3 regions of the Phocaeicola sp. RTP21359st1_B8_RTP21360_211022 genome follow, and region 1 is predicted to be linked to each of the others. Evidence: riboswitches for the same ligand, from Rfam matches in the RefSeq annotation. Region 1 holds a riboswitch; each other region holds the start of a gene.
What was found. Region 1 has a riboswitch for cobalamin ahead of AB5062_RS03335 (carboxypeptidase-like regulatory domain-containing protein). Riboswitches for the same ligand answer to the same signal wherever they lie in the genome.
Positions count from the first base shown of each region.

Region 2: linked by a shared signal. The riboswitch ahead of AB5062_RS04440 (DUF4465 domain-containing protein) and the one ahead of AB5062_RS03335 (carboxypeptidase-like regulatory domain-containing protein) in region 1 are both predicted to bind cobalamin.
Region 3: linked by a shared signal. The riboswitch ahead of AB5062_RS13335 (TonB-dependent siderophore receptor) and the one ahead of AB5062_RS03335 (carboxypeptidase-like regulatory domain-containing protein) in region 1 are both predicted to bind cobalamin.

Region 1 covers NZ_JBDFXP010000004.1:174,028-182,205, reverse strand. Annotated here, with positions in the region: gene AB5062_RS03360 (threonine-phosphate decarboxylase) at 1-559, opposite strand, end outside; gene AB5062_RS03355 (cobyric acid synthase) at 552-2,042, opposite strand; gene AB5062_RS03350 (cob(I)yrinic acid a,c-diamide adenosyltransferase) at 2,042-2,617, opposite strand; gene AB5062_RS03345 (cobyrinate a,c-diamide synthase) at 2,614-3,942, opposite strand; gene AB5062_RS03340 (putative transporter) at 4,178-5,866, shown strand; cobalamin riboswitch at 6,000-6,206, shown strand; partial or broken gene AB5062_RS03335 (carboxypeptidase-like regulatory domain-containing protein) at 6,259-6,573, shown strand; partial or broken gene AB5062_RS03330 (hypothetical protein) at 6,560-6,607, opposite strand; gene AB5062_RS03325 (TonB-dependent receptor plug domain-containing protein) at 6,610-8,178, shown strand, end outside.
Region 2 covers NZ_JBDFXP010000006.1:59,283-67,460, reverse strand. Annotated here, with positions in the region: gene AB5062_RS04450 (hypothetical protein) at 1-432, opposite strand, end outside; gene AB5062_RS04445 (PKD-like domain-containing protein) at 434-2,242, opposite strand; gene AB5062_RS04440 (DUF4465 domain-containing protein) at 2,296-3,255, opposite strand; cobalamin riboswitch at 3,412-3,600, opposite strand; gene AB5062_RS04435 (hypothetical protein) at 3,692-8,178, shown strand, end outside.
Region 3 covers NZ_JBDFXP010000024.1:19,507-27,684, reverse strand. Annotated here, with positions in the region: gene AB5062_RS13340 (YncE family protein) at 16-1,104, opposite strand; gene AB5062_RS13335 (TonB-dependent siderophore receptor) at 1,138-3,159, opposite strand; cobalamin riboswitch at 3,225-3,452, opposite strand; gene AB5062_RS13330 (alpha/beta hydrolase) at 3,715-4,686, shown strand; gene AB5062_RS13325 (hypothetical protein) at 4,688-4,861, shown strand; gene AB5062_RS13320 (prephenate dehydrogenase/arogenate dehydrogenase family protein) at 4,924-5,697, opposite strand; gene AB5062_RS13315 (FadR/GntR family transcriptional regulator) at 6,200-6,946, shown strand; gene AB5062_RS13310 (sialidase family protein) at 7,066-8,178, shown strand, end outside.

The sequences.
Region 1 (8,178 bases):
ACAGAATAACATTCGGAAATTCCGCAGCCTCCTTGGCTGTAAGCAAAGCCTTCTGTGTAAAGAATTCATACGACTGGTCCATGATAAAAATACGCTGCGGATTTTGTTTTATACAGGCTGTCAAGACTTCCTTCTCCCTAAGCTCTCCTGTGGGATTATTAGGATTACATAACCATATCAACCTCCCCCTATCCGGCAAACGGTTCAAATTATATATAGGAACCACTTTATGACCATGCAGACGACAAGCATCCGCATATTCGCTGAAAGTGGGCATCAAGATAGCCGAAATCTGATTCCTGAATGTCTGAGCTATTAAATAAATGGCTTCCGTAGCCCCATTGGTCACACAAACCTCTTCAGACGAAAGATGAAACCGTTCCGCTAAAACCTTTTCCAACGAATAAGGTTCCGGTTCGGGGTACGTACGGATACTTTCCATCTGCTGAAACAAATGTTGATGTAATCCGCTATGGTCTACATGATTATATACGTTTGAACTGAAATTTATCTTTATTGCTTTATACTTATAAGCATCATCACCATGTCCTTCAATCATTCCCACTCATTATTTGGTACAACAAAGGCAGATTAAGATGACTGCGTACATGCTCTGCCAATTTATCATATTGTTCTTCTTTATAAGTCCGGTAATCCAACACCGTATGACACTCCAGTTTTTCTGCGTATGGTTCCAGCAAATAATCTATAAATGCCTGATTATCCAATATTCCATGAATATAACTTCCCATACATTTTTGGTTTACAAAACAACCGTCCTCTCCACCGTCTTCCAGTTTATTCAAAGGAACTACAGCCTCCCCCGGAACCGGGCGGGTTTCTCCCATGTGTATTTCATATCCTTGGCAAGTTTCCGCATTCTCAAGAAAATGAAAATTCACCTGCCGCGTCACCTTCTCCCCTTGCATCGTAGTAATGACGGGAAGCAGTCCCAGTCCCGGCAATTGACGGATCTCTCCCTCCACTCCTTCCGGATCGTGAATCTCAAGTCCCATCAATTGGTATCCCCCACAAATTCCCATTACAGTAACCCCTTCCCTATGCGCACGTAGGACAGCTTGCGCCACCCCGTTCCGTCTCAACTCATACAAGTCATCCAAAGTGCTTTTGCTGCCAGGAAGCAGAATAATATCAGCTTTGGCCAGATCTTCCGTATTATTGGTATAATAAAGGTGCACCCGTTCATCCCGTTCCAATCTGTTGAAATCTGTAAAGTTTGAGAGATGACGCAACAGAACAACTGCTATGTTTATTTTGCCTTCCACGGCTTGCATCCGTTTATAGTCCAAGCCTACGGAATCCTCTTCCTCAATATGTATATTTCTATAATAAGGTATTATTCCCAAGACAGGAATACCACATAAATCCTCCATCATCTTCACACCAGACTCAAACAAACGGATATCCCCTCTGAATTTATTAATGATTACTCCTTTTATACGTTTCTTGTCCTCAGGAGTTTGTAACATGACCGAACCATAGACACTGGCAAATACTCCTCCCCGGTCAATATCAGCTACCAAAATCACATCCGCATCCGCATAACAGGCCATCGGCATATTCACCAAATCAGTATCCCGCAGATTTATTTCGGAAATACTCCCTGCTCCCTCCATTACAATAGGGTTATAACGTGCGGCAAGACGGTCAAAGGCTGCGTTTACCTCCTGCCTCAGCTCTTCACGTCCCTCCTTGCGAAAATACTCAAAAGCGTTACGATTACCGATGGGACGACCGTTTAATACCACTTGCGAAGTATGATCGGAACTGGGTTTCAACAACAAAGGATTCATGTCCGTATGACAAGGGACTCCAGCCGCTTCGGCCTGTACAGCTTGTGCACGCCCTATTTCCAACCCTTCCGGAGTGGCATATGAATTCAGTGCCATATTCTGTGCCTTAAAAGGTGCCGGTCGATAACCGTCCTGTTTAAAAATGCGGCATAATGCAGCAGCGATGACACTTTTGCCAACATCACTGCCTGTTCCTGCCAACATAATCGGGTGTAAATTCTTTTTCATCACTCTTTCTTCTTTCTTTTATATGCAAAGGACTGCCACTTTTCTTCCGTCCAGTTCTGTTGTTGCATCTCATAACGGGCCATAACAAAAAACAAATCGGACAGCCGGTTGATAAACCGAAGAATTATCTCCGGTAACGGATCTTGTTTATGCAAAGTCCATAATCTCCGTTCAGCCCGGCGTGCCACCGTCCTAGCAAACTGCAGCTGCGCTGATACCGGCGTTCCTCCGGGAAGGATAAAGGAACTATTATCCTCCATCTGTTCCATCAATGTATCCATTGCTTCCTCACAAAAAGAGCATAAATCATCAGGCAAGATATTAGGATTCCCTTCACGGATAGTTGATGGTGTAGCCACATGGCTCATCACTGCCATCATGTTTTTCTGAATTGAAAAAAGCAAGGATTGCCATTCGTGCTCCTGAGGTAAAAACGAACGCACAATTCCTATAACAGCATTCAACTCATCAATACATCCATTAGCTTCAATGCGGATATCATCTTTAAAAACCCGCTCTCCACCATGAATTCCTGTCATGCCCTTATCTCCGGTTCGTGTATAAATACGTTTCATACTTTCCATAATTTCAAGATATCCGTTTCCCCCCAATATAGATGAGTATATCCGGCTATCACGTTTTTATATCTATAAAGCGGGGTACTCACTTCCATTCCTCTTGCCGTAAATTGTTTTGCTACAGAAGGCATAGCGTCAGGAGCAACAACATTGGAATAATGAAATTCATGCCCGCGAAGCTCCATCCCTTTATATTCTATACGACGATACCCTAGATGAAGTCTGGCACCCACCATGGTACAATCCAAAGGCAAAATACCCGTCATGGCATATGCAGTCCCTCCCTGGCGGGCTGTCAAGGAACGGGTGAGAAACATCATACCTCCACACTCGGCCAAAATTTTCCCCCCCTCCTCTGCATAAGTTCTTAATGCTTCCATTAACTTTTTGCGCCGATGTAGTTGACGGGCGAACAATTCCGGATATCCTCCGGGTAAATAAACCAAATCAGCATCCGGCAAATCACTACCATATACAGGACTGAAATAAGTAATGCTTCCTAGCGCAGACAAGCGGTCTATGTTTTCTCTATAGATAAAGTTGAAAGCCGGATCCCGCGCTATGGCTATCTTCATCTTTTTAGCAGAAGGAGTAAAACTTTCCACCCCTGTTTCTGAACTATAAGGCAATGTATACCGACACGGGAAATTACGATGACAAATACTCAGCAGCTTATCCAAATCCACATATTTTCCAACCAATTCCGCAGCCTGTTCTATCAAGGTGTTCATGGAACGTTTGGCTGTCAATGTCAAACCCAAGTGCCGGGATGGAATTTTCAACCCTTCTGTCATAGGCAGATATCCCAAACATTCCACTCCTGCATCAACACAAGCCTCACGTAAATAAGCGAAATGAGAAGGAGATGACACTTGATTGAAAACAATACCTGCAATCTTCACAGCCGGATTAAAATGCTTGAAACCATAAATTAACGGAGCCACAGAATAAGCTGTAGAACGCGCACTTACTATAAGCACTACAGGGATATTCAACAATCTGGCTATTTCAGCACTACTTCCCTGCATTCTTTGATAACCGTCAAACAATCCCATCACTCCTTCGGTTACACATACATCGGCTCCATCTCCATATTTATTATACAGATGTTGTACATGGGTATTTGATGCCATCCAAGTATCCAAATTCACCGACTCATGGTCAGCAGCCAGCGTATGAAATTGTGTATCAATATAATCAGGACCACATTTAAAAGGCTGTACCCGCAGACCTCGTTTGTGCAATGCCCGCAGCAGCCCCATCGTAAAAGTCGTTTTTCCGCTTCCCGATGTAGCGGCCCCTATGAGTAATTGTGGCTTCATTCTTTAGTATTTCTTTAAAAACGGATACAAAGATAGTGCAAATTGCAAATTATCGAAATTAGAATAACAGATTAATTCATAATTCCGACATATCAAGTAAATATCCTTAGAAAGCAATTAAAGTTTTATGGTTTATCAATTAAATAAGCTACCTTTGCAGTCATTTTTGCCAGAATGACAGCTATACAACAATGATAAAATTGATACTATAAATAATTAAACTAGATAATGAATTATGGAACTTTTTAGAAATCTCTTTGAAGGGTACCCTAATTTATGGGGCGGCGGAGTAGCACATTCCGTACTTATTCTTTCACTGGTCATTGCTTTCGGCATCATGTTAGGAAAAATAAAAGTGGCAGGTATCTCATTGGGAGTAACCTGGATACTTTTTGTAGGAATTGTATTCGGTCATTTCAATCTGAACCTGGACGAACATCTGTTGCATTTCTTAAAGGAGTTCGGTCTGATATTATTTGTCTACTCAGTCGGACTACAAGTGGGTCCCGGTTTCTTCTCAGCATTCAAGAAAGGAGGGTTCACACTGAACCTGCTTGCCATGATGGTTGTATTTTTAGGTGTGACCATCACCATTATACTCCATTTCATAACAGGTGTCCCCATTACCACAATGGTAGGAATTCTTTCTGGAGCTGTAACCAATACCCCGGGACTAGGTGCCGCACAGCAAGCAAACAGTGATCTGAATGGTATAGACGCTCCCGAAATAGCACTGGGATATGCCGTAGCCTATCCATTGGGAGTAGTAGGGTGTATTCTCTCCCTGCTGGCATTGAAATATATCCTGCGCATCAACACAAAAACCGAAGAAGCCGATGCGGAACGGGGATTGGGGCATCTACAAGAACTGACTGTACGCCCTATCTCACTAGAAATACGCAATGAAGCCGTAGAAGGTAAAACAATAAAAGAAATCAAGCCATTGGTAAACCGTGATTTTGTGATTTCACGCATACGGCATTGTGACGGAGACAGACAAACAGAACTGGTGAACTCCACTACAGTATTTCACATACACGATGAGATTCTTGTTATCGCCAATCCGATAGATGTAGAAGCTATCACTGTCTTTTTTGGAAAACAAGTGAATGTGGAATGGGATTTCCAAAACAAACAACTTATCTCCAGAAAAATTCTGATCACCAAGCCTGAATTGAACGGTAAGACATTGGCCCAACTAAAAATCAGGAATAACTTCGGAGCAAGCATTACCCGTGTAAACCGTTCGGGTGTAGACCTTGTGGCCACTCCCAACCTGCAATTGCAAATGGGTGACCGGGTGAAGATTGTGGGTAGCGAACTAGCTGTAGCCCATGCCGAAAAGATTCTAGGTAATTCCATGAAACGTTTGAATCATCCCAACCTGATCCCTATTTTCTTAGGCATCGCATTAGGGTGTATTCTAGGAAGCACTCCTTTTTTATTCCCCGGTATCCCCCAACCGGTAAAACTGGGACTGGCAGGAGGCCCCCTTATCGTATCCATCCTGATAAGCCGTTTCGGACCACATTATAAACTGATAACCTATACCACCATAAGTGCCAATTTGATGGTACGTGAAATCGGTATCTCGCTTTTCCTTGCTTGCGTAGGATTAGGAGCCGGCAAAGGATTCATCGAAACAATCATTAACGAGGGTGGATATGTATGGATAGCATACGGCGCCATTATTACGCTGCTGCCTTTACTGATTGTAGGTATAATAGGACGATATGTTTATAAACTGAACTATTACACCTTGATCGGAGTATTGTCCGGAGCCACCACCAATCCGCCCGCATTAGCCTACTCCAATGATTTGACCTCTTGTGACGCTCCGGCAGTGGGTTATGCCACCGTTTATCCGCTTACCATGTTTTTACGTGTACTCACAGCACAAATATTAATATTGGCACTTGCCTGATCCCGCCAGAATTATTGCAAATTCATATTACCGTAGGAGTGAATCTAATTCACTCCTACGGTTCAAAATCCCCCACCTCTTTCAAAAGCAACCATTTTTTCATTAATCTTAAAACATATATAAAATAATTGCCTACCTTTGTGCCCGATTTGGTGATATAGGCAGCCTTTCTCTGCCTGTATAAAAGGGAATTCGGTTATAGAATCCGAAGCAGTGCCCGCTACTGTGAAACCCGTCTGATGAAAAGCAATTCTCACCAAGCCACTGTTTCTTTTGCCAGAAATGGGAAGGCGCTTTTCAGGGTGAAGCCAGGAAACCTGCCAAGTCCGAACATAGATAATCATGCTCTCCCGGGGTCAGGAAAGTGAATTATTAATTCTTAAATTCTTTCGATGAAAGTAAAGTTATTATTGACAGCAATTACTTTAAGCTGTCTGGCTATTGACGTACTGGCACAAGTCAGTATCAGTGGAAAGATTGTGAGTGCCGATACCAACGAACCTATAGTGGGAGCTAATATCCGTATCGATCAAAGCCTTTCAGGATGCACCACAAATGGTAAAGGCGAGTTTTCCATCAGCAATCTCCCTGATGGGAAACACGTATTAAGAATCACGCATGTCAGTTACACACCCAAGTCTATCACGACAAAAGGAGGTGAAAAGAATCTTCTTATCAAGCTACAAGACAGTTTTACCAATATAGGCCAGGTAGTAGTAACCGGTACAGGAACACACCACCGCATGACGGACAGTCCCGTGCCTGTTTCCGTTATCACTGCAAAGGATTTAAGTAATGCCAGTGTAACATCGCTGGACGAGGCCTTACAAAAGCTGACCCCGTCTTTCTCAAGTATGACCAACGGCATGGGGACAACATTGAGTCTGAATGGATTGCCTGATGATTATTTCATTTTTCTGGAAAATGGCAAACGCCTGTATGGAGATGACACCTATGCTCGAATCAATGTTGCCAAAATCAAACGTATTGAAATATTGAACGGCGCTTCTTCCGCTCTTTACGGAACAAATGCTATCGGAGGAGTTATCAACATCATTACTGATGATGCAAAAAATGCTATCAATGTTTCCAGCGATACCCGTTATGCCAGTAAAGGACGTTTTACCCAGTCCGTAAACATAGATGTCAATACCGGCAAGTTCGGCTCCTACACCTCTTATCGCCGTCAGCAGGCCGAAGGATGGCAACTGAATCCATACGAGGAGAACTCCAAAACTCATGAATTGGAAGAAACCGGGAAAGTAGCTTCTACAGGCTTCTATGCAAATACTGTCAATCAAAAATTCACTTTCGATGCTACCGACAAACTCTCTTTTTATGCCCGCGGCGGATATTATGACAACAAGACACGCCGCCCTTATGAAGCATACGACTACAACATATTGCATGAAACCTTTAATTATGGCATTGGTGCCCAATACATGATAAATAAAGGGAATTATATTACCGCAGACTGTTACGCCGATCATTTTTCTTCCTCTTATTGTTTTTTTAAAGACAATAAAACCTATAATGGAAAAGCAGGTGAAGAGCAAGTGCGCAAACGGACCCGTAATCACAATCTTAGCATAAAAGGTATTTTTAAATTAGGTAACCGGCACAAACTTTCAGTCGGCACAGAATATATCGTTGATGTCTTGAAAAGTCAAACAGACAATATAGCCAAAGAAGATGCTTATACACTGGCCTTGTTTGCACAAGATGAAATAAAGTTACTGAGAAACCTACAGGCTTTGATTGGTGTACGTTACATTTATCATGAAAATTTCAAAAATCATGCCACTCCCAATGTAGCACTGATGTATAAACCCGGCAAATTCAATTTCCGTGCCTCCTATGCAGCAGGTTTCCGAACTCCTACCCTGTCTGAACTCTATGCCACTGACATAGCTAAAAAAAATGACAGGTTGACAATAGGTAATTTGGATTTAAAGTCGGAAAAGAATAATTATTTCTCATTGAGTGCAGAGTATGTACATGAGCGTTTTTCAGTATCAGTCAATGCTTTTTATAATAATATTCGTGACATGATAGATTATAATACGATTGCCACGGGAGATAAAGCTATGGAGCAATATGGTCATAAGGAAGTTCGTCAACGTGATAATATAGCGGAGGCTAAAGTCCACGGAATCAATGTATCCGCCAATGCATACCTAGGTGCCGGGTTCAATTTAAGCGGAGGATACACTCATCTTAATACCCAAGATGTGGAATTGGAACAACCCATCGACAAAAGTATAAAAAACGCATACAATATCAATGCCCAATGGGCGCATTCATGGAAAATA
Region 2 (8,178 bases), on a different contig from region 1:
GATAACCGTTACGTCCGTATCAATGAAAGCCGTAACATCCGCTGTTGTCTTCAATTCCACATCCCCTTCATAGCGAATCTCGTCTTTAATGACTTTATATGTATAATCATTCGCTTCTCCATTGTAAGAGGTTACACGAAACGTTCGTTCCGTATCCCAGTCAGTAATGCTTGCCGGATCGGGAATAATTGTTGCCGAGGATGTGTATTTGAATTCGACTTGAGCATTATTTAACGAAACAGTATATGGAACTGTTATGGTAATTATATTGTCAATTATTTCCGCTGTATAGGATTGACTTGCCACAGTCATCACGACTGATGTGATAAAATTGTCATCGGCATCAGCAGGACTTTCTGGAGTCTGATTATCTTCTGAACATGATAAAAAAAGAAATGGGGCAATGAATAGTAAAAGCCAAAACTGTCTCATATTATTGATTATTAGTTATTGATAAGTCTTCAAATGAAAATACTTCTGTGGATATCTCTCCAAGCCAACCACTTTTCGATAATACTCCACACTGAACTTTGATAAAGTCTATATATTGCAATTTTACTGGAGTCCCGTCATGATATATTGCATTGGCTATTTTGAATCCGTTGCGCTGACCGCTACCATCAATGACATTTCCTCCTACCAGATTATCTGAACCCATATTATCCACATACCCCCACTCATAAGCGTTATTCGCCCAATATCCTGTAACGGGATCTTGATTGTTGCGAGGAGTCAGACGCGTCCCATATAATGTATAGCTATCTTCTTTAATCCAATTGGGATAATAATATTCTTGGCCATGGTATGCATTCATATCGACAGAACCTGAATTACCTTCACTATCTACCCACGGAGTATGTGCTCTGGGTGCAGGTCTATAGTAAGTTACTTCGTAGTCTTGTATTGTACCATCGATGCCGGTTTCAGATCCTTTTAATTCATACCATTCATCGTCTGGCTGGCCATTGCCATTTATATCTTGCATTACCCAAACAATGCCCGGCTCATTTGAGCCACCGCTCGAACTGTTAAAAGCATTTCCTTGTATTGCAAAATCGTATTCTCGGCCACTCGGAGCAATACTATGGTCAAAACCGATGATGATATAACCACCGAAAGATCCCAGTGAAACATGCGCTTTTTTGTTCAATCGTTTCGTTGCATACTCTATGGCTTGTTGGGGCGTCGTTTCATTTCCTATAAATCCGGTATTTTGGGATAACTCATTAATAAACTGTCCGGGAGCAGGAATGAATTCATAAACCTTATCCCAAATACCTGAACTTGTCGCTGTCGCTTGCCGATAGCGTTCTTGTTCCGTTTTTTCTTCACAAATAACCTTAACTGTCGTTGTAATTGAAGTATTACTACGTGTTATGTTACGTGAAAGTGGCTGTGTGTTGGGCATTTTTTCTGTAACAGTAACAGCAACGAAATATTCTCCAGGAGTCGTCGGCGTGAATTTAAAAACCCTGTCGGTAGCGGCTTCCATAATTTTTCCATTGACCTGCCATTGATACTGTGGATAATCGAAATATTCCAGCAAAGGCCGCAAATATACAGGACGCCCTGCAAAAGTATAACGATCCGTAGAAGTTTGTGTATAGGATGGTGTCGGAAACCGTACGGAATAAGGCATTGTTTCCACAACTTCTACGTCGAAATCACGGATTGTTTCTCCGTCTATATTGGATGCCCGGATTGTTATCGAATATGTACCGAGTTCTTTTTCGTGAAACGTATATGCTTTTTCTGTTCCGACGATTTCTCCATCGCGTACCCATTCAATTCTAAAATTTTCAAGATCGTCATGTTGAATATCTGGAGATAAAATATAATCCGTGTTTTGAGGCACTTTTAATCCTTTAGAGGGGATTATGATTGAAATTGTAGGTGGAGTTAACTCCAATACTTCTACTTTTAACTCTTCTTCCGCATAACCCTCTGGTGTATCAACTCGCAATTTGATATATAGATGTTGTTCCTGATTCCATGTATACTTCAATATTGATTCAGATGAAAGAAGTTTTCCATCTACTGTCCATGCATAAAGTGCATTATTCGCATATTTATATGTCGGGGCAATTGTCAGTTCACGCCCAACTTTGATAGTGTAAATGCCAGTCTCACTATCGAGTTCAATTATAGGAGCTTGTTTTATTTCTTCAGTAATTACATCGTTCTTATTACAGCTTGTAATAAAAAACAAAAGTACAAGAATACTAAATATGAAAGCCTTCATAATAAAAAGGGCATAGAACTGAAATCAGTTCTATGCCAAACTATATTAAATTGTTATTCTATTGTAACGTCGTCTATACAAAGATACGCCGGAGTATTGAGTCCATATATAGGATCGACATCAGATCCTTCAAAATTGAATTTTACACTTTGCACATCCGCTACATTAATATCCCAATATGTCCATGTAGTTACGGGGGACACTGTTGGTTTATCATATCGGTAGTCGGCCAACAATTTCGATACAGTGGTGATCAAATTTCCATCTACGTCATAACATTCGATGTTGACTTGGAAATATCCTATATTGTTGCCGTCAGAATCTTTCAGATTACTCAACGGTGTTGCAACACCCGATGTTCCGAACTGATTACCATTTATAATCACACCATAGGTATATGCTGTGTTACAATACCATAAACCCTTGAATTTGCGAGGGGAGTCAAAATAGAATTCAGGTTTGGCCATCCACTCCGTATTTCCGAAATCAGAGTAGCCGTATACAACAGCAAAATTGGAACCGCTGTGACCTGCCCCTGTATTGGCCCCATCTGTGGATGCTGTATTATAGACACTACATTGATTCTCCCAAGTATACCACCAATTAGTTCCAGAAGTCTTGCCGGCAGCAGAATCAGAACGATAATTGTATTTCGACAACGCAATGGCACCACTGGAAAATTCAGTATACGCTCCATAAGAATTGGTTACAGTATTCATGTCGGAGACAAACACAAAATCGGGATCGTATATTTCCCTGATTTGGTTCTCTGCAGTATATCCATAAAGCGTGTAGTAGTTCTCTGCTTTAGGCGAAACCGCCATGAATGTTTCATCGAAGTCATCGAATGTAATGGTTGTAGTGCCATCATCATTAAAGTTGGCTCGGGTTTCGGGAGTTACTGAATCAGTTTGAGGATTCATCAAAAAGTCATCGTCTGAATTACAGCCGGTGAACAGGGCGGTTGCCGTCAACAGGAAAGCTCCCGCCAGAAAGCGTAAATTTCTTTTCATAGCTTACTTGTTTTTTAATAAAACATATTTTTAACAAACACAAAAAATCCCGTTCGCGCAGGTTTACACGAACGGGATTATGTTTGTCTTCAAATATGAGAATGACTCCTACGGCATTCCGTATCTGATCGCAACCCGATTTTCTCCCGCGGGTGTAAATCCTTTTCCGGTCATGGCAGGTCTTCTGACTCGTCCCAGTCGTCGCGCCTTCCCAGCATTACACCAGTGGCAGGTTGCGGCAACCTTGAGGGGACTTACAGCAGCGGGTACTGTCCCGGATTCTCACCGGATTCCCTTTTCATCCGTGGCGGCGAACCGCCCGGAACCATTTCCAATTACAAAAATACAAATATTTTTTATAATAATATCATTTACACGAAAAAAAATCCGCAACCTGCCGGAATCATTCCGCACTATACTTTCAGAAAAAGGTTTCATGGCAAAGATTCTCATCGCCCGGGGACAGGCGACCATCTATGTCCAGAAGGACGGGTATACCATAACCCAGTCTTTGGGTGAATACGTGTTCCCCGCGGATGACACGGGGAAGATTCTCTCGTCCGTCACTCTCACCTCGACCGTACGGGTGATGTGCGGGGACGAGGAACTCACGGCCTTTACCATCGGTGCGGTGGGTAAGCCGGCGGGATTCTCATCCGTTACCGTCAATAACGGCACGAAGACCTTAACCTACGTTATCACCGCCGGTACGACGACCCTCGCCGACCACGGAACAATAGATATTCCCGTGACAATTTCCGGTATTGTCTATCATCTGTCGTTCGTCTGGTCGAAAGCCAAGGCGGGTATCCCGGGCAAGGACGGGGTCGATGCCGACATGCTCGACTGGGTCAAGGAGTGGAATACGGGTAAGACGCTCATCAACGGCAACACGGTCATCACCCCCAAACTCTTTGCGGGCACGAAAAACAGCGACGGCACCGTCTCCGGGATAGCCATAGGCTCGTTTACACTCAATACGAAGACCTCCTCGGGAACGATCGCCGCAGAGGCGGTAAACGGCATCTATGGATTTAGGGATGGCTACAAAACCTTCTATGTAGATAACGGCGGTAACGCCCAGTTGGGTTATGGCGACCAGTATGTCAGGTATAACGCCACGACAGGCAAGGTCGAGTTCGGCAGCGGAGTGAGTCTGAACTGGGTCGGTGCGACCTACATCGACAAGGACGGCGTCTTTACCGGAACACTCTCGGCCGATACGATTAAGACGATTTCCATCAGTGCTTCCCAGATCACATCGGGGATTATCGCTGCGGCACGCATCGACACGGCGGCGTTGAAAGCCTCCTTGATTACCGCCGGAAACATCGAAGCTCTGACCTTGAACGTTACAAAAGGGAAAATCGGCGGCTGGACGGTGGATGCCGACTCCCTTTACCGGGGTACGAAGAACAACACTGTGGGGAGCTGCACCTCTGCCGCAGGTAGCATTACGCTCGGCTCGAACGGTATCCGGGGCTATAAATGGCGGCTGGATGCCTCGGGAGCCGGAGCGGTCGCGGGCGGCAACATCGCGTGGGACGCTTCGGGCAACGTCACGTTCGCCTCGACGGTCAGTGCCTTGTGGACGGCACCTATCGGCTCCCTCACCACGGCTTTGGGCGGCAGCGGCTATCCCAAGCTGACGAAGATCACGGCCGACGGAATCTATACCGGCAGTATCACCGCCTCGCAGATTACCGCAGGAACCATCTCCGCCGACCGCATAGCGGCAGGCAGTATAGCGGCCTCGAAGCTCGATGCCGCCAGCATCAGGTCCTCCATCATCAACACGGACTATATCAACGGCCTGAGCTGTACCTTCACCAAAGGAAAAATCGGCGGCTGGATGATCGGGGCTTCGGCCCTCACTGCCACGCATATCTCGATAGACAGCGGCAACAGACGCATCGCGGTGTACGGGGCCAATTCGGGTGTCGCTAGCGGGCAGCGGGTGCAGCTCTACTACAACAGCGACACGGACTTCGGGCTCTATACCACGGACAGTGCAGGGTACTGCGTGGCACAGCTGGGTTCGAGCAACAGCATAGCCGGCTGGACGATCGACACGACTTCCATTCGCAAGGGCAACGTGTCGCTGGGCAGCGACGGCTCGATCATCAACTCCACGAAATGGAAACTGAACAACGACGGTTCGGGGCAGATCGCCTCGGGCAACATTGCATGGGACACTGCCGGGAACGTTACGTTCGGGGCTTCCGTATCGCTGCAATGGAAGAACGACATCGAAGCGGCCAAGGTTACGAACTTCGGCTATCGATATTACAAGAAACTCATCATCAACGGCGACGAAGCGACCTATTATCCAGTCGTTTTCAAAGGTGGCGACCAGAACATCAAACGTACCATTCTCGTCCGTCGGGGATATGCCGAGCAGGCTCCGGTCTCGTGGAACACATCCACGCACAAAGGAGGTCTGATCGTACTTATCAAAACCAACTTCGGCGGTTGGGGTGGCATTGCCTATTCATGGGATATCTATGACCTTTCCGAGACCTACTGCCGGATGTTCGCCGGGGCGCAGCTGTGCGGCAACTACTGCATGTTCGCCGTCTTCCTGCGTGGCGGCGGCGATACGGGTGCCGTGTACCACCTCTACTCCGACCAGCCGATAGAGAGCAGCAGTTATAGTCCTTCGCCGATTCCGGCAGCTCCGCAAATCGCTTACGGCAACGACCTTATCTTCCAGAGCGGTTCCACACAAGCCTATGCCCCCGCGCCGCGCACCCTCACGGCTGCCGTCGAGGAGGAGATCCGCCGCCATCGGTTCATTGCTCTGGCGCAAAGCACGGACAGCACGCTTGCGGCGCACCCGCTGACCTATATCGGCTCGACAGGGATTTACACGGGCACCCTTACCGCGGCGCAGGTCAACGCCGTGGCGATCGATGCCGGCAGTATCAAGACGGGAACACTTTCGGCAGACCGTATCGCCGCGGGCAGCATCAGCGCCTCGAAACTCGATGCCGTGGGTATCAAGTCGTCCATTATCAATACCGATTACATCAACGGTCTCAGCTGCACGTTCACGAAGGGCAAGATCGGCGGTTTCTCCATCGGCAGTGACAACATGACCATAGGGAACGTCGGAGCTGTGGGTGCCATCCCGTTGCAAATCCGTTCCGCCTCCACGGGCAGCGGTTACTGGTACACGGGAGCCTACAAGCCGCTGGGTATATGCCTTACGTGGTATCAGAGCAGCAATGCAGGGCATATCGTCCTCGGGCAGGTGGCGGCATCCGGCAACAGTGTCAAGACCGGATTCATAGGTCTTCAGATGATGTCATGGGACAATCTGGAATACTTCTGCCTCTCGGTGAACTATACCAAAAGCGGCAGCAAGGAGGTATACAACCGTATCGCGGGGTGGGCCTTCGACCACAACCATATCTGGAAAAACAACATCTCGCTGGGCAGCGACGGATCTATCGCCAACTCCACGAAATGGAGTCTGAACAACGACGGGTCTGGGCACATAGCCTCGGGTAATATCTCATGGAATGCCGCCGGCACGGTTACCTTTGCCGCATCCGTATCCGCCCAGTGGACTACGGGCATCACGACGGCGCAGGAACTCGCTTCGGCCATGGCGTTCGGGAAGATGCTCTACCGCGACCCGACTTTCTGGAACGGAAACAACGGTGTCGTGGTTTACAACAACTCCCAGAACGGTATGGTGACCGTTACCCGGCAGCAGGATGCCACGGCACCCAATGACAGCAAGTATGTCCTGAAAATCCAGACCAGCGGCAGTGCCAGCCCTCGCAACGGAGGCTTCTATTTCGGGGCGAAATGCGGTTACCGCAAGGTGCTCGTCGCCCGCATTATCGCCAAGATCCCCGCCGGCAGAAATCTCTGTTGGGCGACGAACAGCGTCGGCACGGGAGGTTCGCACCGGTGGCTTACGTCGAACGCCGGCACGGGCGACTGGAAAGAATACGTCTACAAGGTCGTGTGCGGCACCGCCGATTTTTCCAGCACCCATTTCTTCTACGTGGACGGCACGCAGGGGACTTCCGATACGCCTGTCATCTGGTATGTGGCCTATGCCACGGTCTTCGACCTTACCTCCACGGAGAAATACACGACCACCATCGATGCCAACGGCATTTACACGGGAACCGTACGCGCCAACCAGATTATCGTGGATTCCGCCCTGACTGTCGGAGGGAGCAGCTATAACGGCAGCATCTCCGTCAAGGATGCGAACAATAGCGTAAAGGTCACGCTGGACAGGAACGGTATCACGGCCGTGAGCGGCAAGATCGGCGGCTGGATTCTCGGAACAAGCGCCCTGACCGCTTCGGCTCCGGCCTCGGGGCACCGCATCGTTATGGGGGCTTCAGGATATATTTACCACGACAACCCTTCCACCGGAGTAAACTATTGGGCGCTGAACACGGACGGTTCCGCCACGTTCGGGTGCGGGAAAATCTCCTTTGCCAATGACGGATCGGGTTATCTGGCCAACCAGAATATCAAATGGGACGCCTCGGGAAATGTCACGATGACGGGCACCATCAACGCCAATGCCGGCACCATCGGGGGATTCGTCATCGGTCAGGGGCGCATCGGCTCGACGGCGACAGGAACCGGCTCAGGCGGCGGCCTTGCCATCTACGACGACCTGTTCCGCGTGGGGGACACCATTTCGTATGTCCTGTTCGGCAGCAACACCATACCGGCATCCGCCGGCGGATCATGTGCCACCGGACGTATTGTGAACAACAAGGTGAACAGCATCTTTAATAACAACTACGGGCTTTATATCGATGTCAAAAACGGTAACCGTAACTACGGAATATGGTCCAATGCCTCTGTTATAGCCCCTGCCTGCATCGGCAACAAGATCAAGAATGTCTATTTCACAGGCAGCGGTTACACGATCGATTTCTCGCA
Region 3 (8,178 bases), on a different contig from region 1:
AAATTGTTTCATTGGTTAGTCAATAAATACGGCTGCTTTAGGATCTATGCCACATTCGAACTTTTCAATGAAAGTACCATCTTTCTTGAAACGGTAGATGTCTCCGTTGGTGGTATAATCTCCTGCGCCAATGTAGAAATCTCCATTTTCAGGATTAATGCTCAACATGGTAATGATGCTTGTCTTTAGCTTTTCGGGCATTTGCACGAATGCTTTTTCTACTTTCTCGTTGGTCTTGGCATTGTAAGAGTATAATGTGTGTGTGGAAGTGTTGTCTGCATAGTTCGTTTCGGAATAGATGACATATACTATATCGTCATGTTCTGCCATATAGACGCCTTTGCCTATTTCTTTATACGTCTTGGTTGTCGGGTCGAAGAGAACTACAGGATAAGGATAGTTGTTATAGTCATTGCTGCCGTAACCTTGAATAAACAGTTTGTCTCCTGCTTCCAGAATCTTTTCCGGATTTTGGAATATTTCAATGTTTTCTGCTTTATCAAATGTGTTGATATCAATAATAGACAAACGGTTATCGTAGCCGAATCCTGAATTTACCAAATACAGTTTTCCATCTTCTTCGATAATGCCTTCCGGATTTTTACCGACAGCAACCATCTTTTCGAAGGCTAATGTATTGGCATCCAAACGCGCTACATTGCCGCTAGTCAGGGTTACATAGATTTTTCCATTCTCGGCAACCATGCAACGTGGCTGTCCTTGTTCATCTGTAAATTCATAGCGTTTCAATTCTACACAAGCCTCATTCAGTTTGGTGATGTATTTTGAACCATACACAGCCACGTAGATATGGTTATTGTAGCTTATCATATCTTGTCCTGCATCGCCCAATTTGGCATTGTTTTGCTTGAAGAAAATGTCATCAATGACATCTAGGGATTTGTTCGGAGCATAGAAGGTGATGCCGGCATTGTTTTTTTGATAAGATCCCATATTCAAAATGTAGACACGGTTTTCAGGCAATTCCACCTTCGAACCTTCATCGTTTTTTTTGCTGTCATCGTCATCATCACTACATGAGGTGAATGAAACACCCAGCATTAACATACACAGTGTTCCAAAAAATAAGCTTCTTAGTTTCATAATTAATCTTTAAAAGTTAGACATTTATATTGTTTAAAATCTTAATACTCCCGTTATGCGCCAGGAACGTCCGGGCATGGGGTAATATTTGATAACATCATATTGCTTGTCAGTGAGGTTGATAACTTCTGCCTGAAGGCGGAGGTGACAGCCTTTCATTGTAAATTCCCGCCATAAAGTGGCTGTATGTTCTACATAACCGTCTATCTTATTCACCGGTATATTCTGTGCCATATAGTAGCGTTCGCTGACCCCTGTCAGGCTGTAACCCACATTAATCCAAGGAGTTTCGATGGTGGTCGAAGCATTGCCGCTATGCTGAGGCGTATAGGGCAGCTGGTCTTTATAATTCTTGGCATCGGGATTTGTCATATCTATGGCTTTTTGCCAGGAATAGTTGCCGCTTAATCCTACGTTTATGTTAGGGCAGACCGGTATGGAAGTAGCCATTGTCGCATCAAGGCCGGTGATATGTACCGTGCCGTAATTCTGCATTTTCCATACATAAGTACTGGGAAAGGCAACTATTTTATCGGTTACTTCATTATAATATCCGTCAAGAGTGACAGAAAGGAAATCGGTGAACGGAAACGGCTTGCCGTTCCAAGTGACACCTATATTGTATTCGCGTGCCTTTTCCGGGCGTAAGGAGGTATTTCCTATGCGTAGATAATAAAGGTCATTGAAGGTAGGTACGCGGAACGTATTCTTATACATTGCGCGGACGTATAATTGTTCTTCTTTCCATGGCTGAATGGAAACGGACAGGGTGGGCGACAGGCGTTTCCGGTCGTCGGGAGTATTCCCTGCTTTTACTTCTTCCGTAATGAAAGTCCCCACCAATGTGCACGATAGCTTGATACGTCCCCATTGGTAACGTGCATTGAGGGCTGTGAGCGAGGAATATCTCACCGGGTTGGGGCTGTCGTTGATATTGGTGTGAAGGGTATTGATGAATCCATCCTGCGCGAGCGATAATTCCAGACCTTTGACGGGCTGATAAAGCACGGCGGCGGACAGATAATATTCGTCCTGACGGTTGATGTCGGTCTGCTTTCCGTTTTCATACTTCACGTCTGTATCTTCGTATTTGTTCCAAGAATGGTTGAACTTGGCTTGCGCCTGCAAAGTCCATTTGGGGGAGAAGGTTTTCTTATAACGGGCTTGGGTGAAGAAATTCTCGTCCCACAAACGTTCTTCTGCCTTCGGGTTGTATAGAATGACAGCACCGGGCAGTCCGCGTTCGGAATAAAAATAATAGGCTTTCACATCCAGTGTACTTTCGTCATGGAAAGTATGAAACAGATTCGCCTCTCCCTGCCATGTATGAATATCCGAATTGTTTCTTTTCTCTTGAGTGATGTATTTTCCGTTTTCCAATGTGAAGGGATAATTACCGTCGGCACGCATAAAGGAAGCATCGACTGACAGACCGGTGTGTTCTCCCAGCTTCTGCCATCTGCGTATGGATGGGGCTATGTAGCCGAAGGCTCCTCCCCGGATTTGTATTTGTGACAGGGAGGATTTACCATTTTCGAAGACGGGTTTCTCCGTTTCAATGCTGAGTACTCCTGCCGAAGCATACAGACGGGCCGGTTGCAGCAGATTCTCATCTTGTCCGATTGCCAATGAAAGAGAGGATACATTGTCGAGGGAGAAACGCCCGATATCGATTTGTCCTGCCTGACTGTTGCTGACGACTACTCCATCATAGCTGACTGCTGTGTGTGCAGCTCCTAAATTGCGGACGGAAACGGTCTTCAGACCGCCTATGCCTCCATAATCGCGGACGTTGGTTCCGGCAAAACGCCTTACGGCATCTGCCATATTCTGTAACCCCAAGTTCTTTATATCTTCCTTGTTGATAAGTTGTACAGGGCTGCCGGTTGTTATTTTGGCAGGCGGACGTCTTGCTGTAACCGTAACTTCATCTATTTTATGCACTTTTCCGGTGATGGAATCTCCTTTCTTCTGTGCCTGTATTTCAAGCGGCAATAGGAGAAAGCTGCAAAGCAGACAAAGCCATAGCTTATAAGCCTGGTTATTTCCTTTCATTTAAAAAAAACATATTAATGAATAAATACCGCATTCTTACCGCTGCTCTTTCCTCGAAAGCGACGGTCGATGACTTTACGTTTTGCAGGTCTTCTGACTTACTCCTGTTTACTTGCCTTCCCACCTTATTATATATACAGGCAGTGGCGTGAGTGGATAAGTAAACCTATCCCCTTATAGGGGTAGATGGAGCTTACAGCAGCGGGACTGTTCAGGACTTGCACCTGATTCCCTTTTCATCCGCTTCCTCGCATCAGTCGGAGGTACGCGGAACAAAACATGGCAAAGATAGTTTGTTTGGATGAATAAGAAAAGGGAAATGATAAAAAATCCTTTTTTTAATTAGTTACAGATTTATTTTCTCCCAGCAAAAGTAGGCGTGTATAACGGTTCTTTTTTTAGTGACAAAACGACTTGATTCTATCCATGTTGAAGATAAAATAGAATAGTATTGAATAAAATAAAACTGATGCTTAACAACATTCAAATATTGATTTGCTTTATTCAATACAATCACTATATTTGTTAAATGGATAATCTTAAAATACGTAATAGATGAAACACTTGAATTTTATTTTAGCCGGTTTATTTTTCCTGTGCGGTATTTGTTGTCGGGCACAAGTGCTTCCTTTGGAAGAAAATGTGGTGCTGAACACCAAGGAAGGACAAATCAAAGGAAAACTGCTTTTGCCCGGTGGGGTGAAAACCTGTCCGGTGGTGCTTATTATAGCCGGCTCCGGACCTACGGATATGGATGGTAATTCAGCCATTGGCAATTTGAGGAATAATTCGTTGAAGTTTCTGGCGGAAGGCTTGGCGGCAAACGGCATCGCTTCCTTGCGCTTTGACAAGCGGGGGATAGGAACCAGTGCGTCGGCAGGTAAGGAGGAAGCGAAACTTCGTTTTGAAGATTATGTGAATGATGTGACGGGCTGGATTGATTACTTGGCGAAAGAGAAACGTTTTACGACAATCACGGTGGCAGGACATAGCGAAGGGGCACTGATTGGAATGCTGGCCTGTCAGAACCGGCCGAAGGTGAAAGGCTATATCTCGGTTGCCGGTGCGGGGCGTCCTGCCTACGAGATTATAGAGGCGCAAGTGGCTGCTCAACAGAATCCGGAAGCGGTGCGGAAGGAGGTGGCATCCATTAACGGGTCCTTGAAAAACGGCAAGGAAGTGAGTGACGTGCCGGCTTATCTGCAATCATTGTATCGGGCTTCTGTCCAGCCTTATTTGATTTCCTGGTTCAAGTATAATCCCCGGACGGTGATTGCTTCCGTCAAAGTGCCGGTCCTCATTGTTCAGGGTAAAAATGATATTCAGGTTTCGGTGGAGGATGCCGAACTTCTGAAAAAGGGTTGCCCGGCTGCCGAACTGCTTTTGATTGATAAGATGAACCATGTGCTGAAAGATTGTGAATCAAAGGCCGTACAGCAGCAGATGCTTACTTACGGGAATCCTTCTCTGCCGGTGAACAGTACTTTGATAGCTTCTGTCAGTACATTTGTGAAAAAACTGAAATGATATGGGAGAAATAAAGAAACGTTTGCCGTTGAAATGCCCTGCGTGTGATGCACCGTTGAGGGAGATTCATTTCGGTCCGGCACCCAATCCTGTCTGGTTGGTGTTATGCGGCAGAGCATCTGATGGTGTGGCTGTTGTGTCGTATGTTGATAAGCCATCTTTATGGATAAAATAAAAAAGAGGATGCCAAAAGTCTTGTTGAAGCTTTGACATCCTCTTCTATGTTATACTGATGCGTTATTTAATCTTTTCTCGAATCTTGCTAAGATAGGCACGCATCCCCGCAGCATCTTTCTTGTTGATGATATCTAACAGCTCATTTAATTCTGTACGGATACCTTCTACCTGTGCAGGGGTGCGGGGATTGAATAAAATTTCCTGCAACAGGTAGTCGTCTTCGTTCAATACTCCTTTGGCTATCTTCATGTGGCGTTTGAAAGTAGTACCGGGAGCGTCCTGATGCTTCATTACTGCCGCAAAAACGAAAGTGGAAACAAAAGGGATGGACAGCGAATAGGCCACTGTCTCATCGTGCTCTTCAAAGGTATATTCAAAGATGTTCAGACCAAGGTTTTGGTATAAGTCCTTGAAGAAGATTTTACCCAGATGGTCGCCTTCGCTGATGATGATGGCATTTTCGGTGCTCAGTTTGTCAAGGTTGGCAAATGTGGGACCGAACATGGGGTGGGTAGATACATAACGGAATCCGCATTGGTCATAAAACTCTTTCAGTCCGGTCTTTACCGAGGCAATATCGCTGATGATGCAATCCTTGGGGAGAGCGGGCAATACTTGGTGAAAAGCATCCAGCGTATATTTCACGGTTGCCGCATTGATAACCAGTTCGGGCTTGAATTCTTCAATTTCTTCGAGTGTGGTATATCGGTAGGTGTTGTAAACGAAACGAAGGCGTTTCGGGTCTACATCAAATACAGCGGTTTCGTGCTGGAAGCTCAATACATCGGTAAAGAAGGAGCCCATTTTACCGGCTCCTAAAATTAGAATTCTCATAATCTTTCTATGTTTATTTATTAATGTCCTAAATTTATAGTGTTACAAAAAAATCCCGCATCCATTTTAGGAGCGGGATCCAACGTATCTTTTTCAATTTCAGTATTTATTATCTGTTATTTCATACATACAAATTCCCACTCTACTTTCTTGCCGAAGTAAAAGTAATAATAAGAATAATATGTATAAGTAAACAAATTCATAAGCCTGATTTCTTTTTGTTCTAAATTTGAGGGCAAAAGTAATACTTTTATTTAAGGTGCAAATCAAAAAAAAGATTTTTTTGTATTTTCTTGATGAGAAATTCTCCATGTCTTATGATTTAGAAGAATCCTCATAGACTTTTCATTTGTTTAAATGTAATAATATTGCTCTCCTTTGCTTAAACATGGTTAAAGGTGAATGAACTGGTAACTGTCTTTCTTGTACTTAAAGCTTAAAATATATTTATTTGTCAGACAAATAAGATAAATTGAATTCGCTAACTTTAAATATCAGTCAGATGTATAATTTGAAACTTCATAATCAGGCTGTAACTTTAGTTGACCAGGTTGAGGACAGCTTGCTGAATTATTTTCGTGAGCATGATTTGCGTATAGGAGATTCTATTCCCAATGAGTTGGATTTGGCGGCTGCTCTAGGGGTGGCACGTAGTGTGTTACGTGAAGCTTTGAGCCGTTTAAAAATGATGGGGATGATAGAAACACGTACCCGGAAAGGGATGATTCTGACAGAACCTTCTATTTTAGGTGGAATGAAGCGGGTGGTTGACCCTCGTATTTTGAGCGAGGATTCATTATTTGATATACTTGGCTTTAGGATAGCTTTGGAAATAGGTATATGTAGTGATCTGTTTCGGAATATTACACCTGAAGATATTGTGGAATTAGAAGAAATAGTGCGTTTGGGTATTGTGTTTGAAAATAATGAGTATGCGCCTATAAGTGAATTTACTTTTCATGCTAAACTTTATGAGATTACCGGAAATAAGACTATCCGGGAATTTCAGGAGATCATTCATCCGGTGATGGTATTTGTAAAGGATAAATTCAAAAGGTTTCTTGAGCCTATCAATGTCGAAATGAAGAAAAACGGCGATTTGGTCACTCATGCCGACCTTTTGGAATATATAAAGAAGAATGATGAAGCGGGGTATCGTGACGCATTGGAACGTCATTTTGCGGTTTATAAGATTTTTATGTCGGAACGGGAAAAGTTGAAGGAATCCCATGATATGGATTCAGTCTAATTGATATGAAGGAGAGAAGAACAGCACTTTATGATAGAAGTTCTTTTAATCGGGATATAATGGAAATATATAAAGTCATGAAGTATCGTATTTATTTTTTTTTGATTGTATTTGTTTTTATGATTGGTGGTCTGTGGGCATCGCCTGTGAAAGTTATTGTAAGACAGCCTGTTTTACCTGTATTAACACTGAAAGAAGCGAATCCTGTACTGAGATTGGAGTTTGTCAAACAGGCTTCGGGTGATTGTGCTGTCCGGGAAATTGTTTGCTCTTTGAAAGGGAGTACAGACTTAACGGATATTGAACATATCAGGCTTTATGCTTCGGCTGCGGATGGAACATTGTCTGTTGAACATCCGTTAACGCTTCCCATGCAAGTTTCTGAAAAAGTTTCTTTCAAGGAACCTTTGGTCTTGAAAGACGATACGACCCTTGTCTGGGTGACGTTGAAATTGAAGGACCGGGTCAATCTTTCTCACCGTGTCCGATTGGCTTGCTCTTCGGTAAAAACAGTGAAGGGAAAAGGAGAAGTTTTGCTGGATGGCTCTTTGGTGGATTTGCGTCTTGGTGTGGCTGTACGTCAGTTTGGACAAGATGGAGTGAATACTTCCCGTATTCCGGGCATCGCTACTTCAAAGAACGGAACATTACTGGCTGTTTACGATGCACGTTATGATACCTCGCGCGACTTGCAAGGTAATATTGATATTGCTTTGAATCGTAGTTTTGACGGTGGTGAAACTTGGCAGCCTATGCAGGTTGTCCTGGATATGAAGACTTGGGGTGGCTTGCCTGAAAAATATAATGGAGTAAGTGATGCTTGCATTTTGGTGGATGAAAAGACTGGAGATATCTATGTGGCAGGACTGTGGATGCATGGTGTTTTAGATGGAAAAACGGGGAAATGGGTAGAAGGTATGACCCAGGATAGTACGCGTTGGATTCATCAATGGCATGCGAAAGGTTCTCAACCGGGACTGGAGGTGAAAGAAACATCTCAATTCTTAATTACTAAAAGTACCGATGAAGGACGGACATGGAGTGAACCGATAAATATTACCCGGAATACAAAGCGTCCGGAATGGTGGCTTTATGCACCGGCACCGGGGCATGGAATTACATTGAAAGACGGAACTTTGGTCTTTCCTACCCAAGGACGGGATAAGGATGGAATGCCTTTTTCGAATATAACCTGGAGTAGGGATGGAGGGAAAACGTGGACAGCCGGTAAG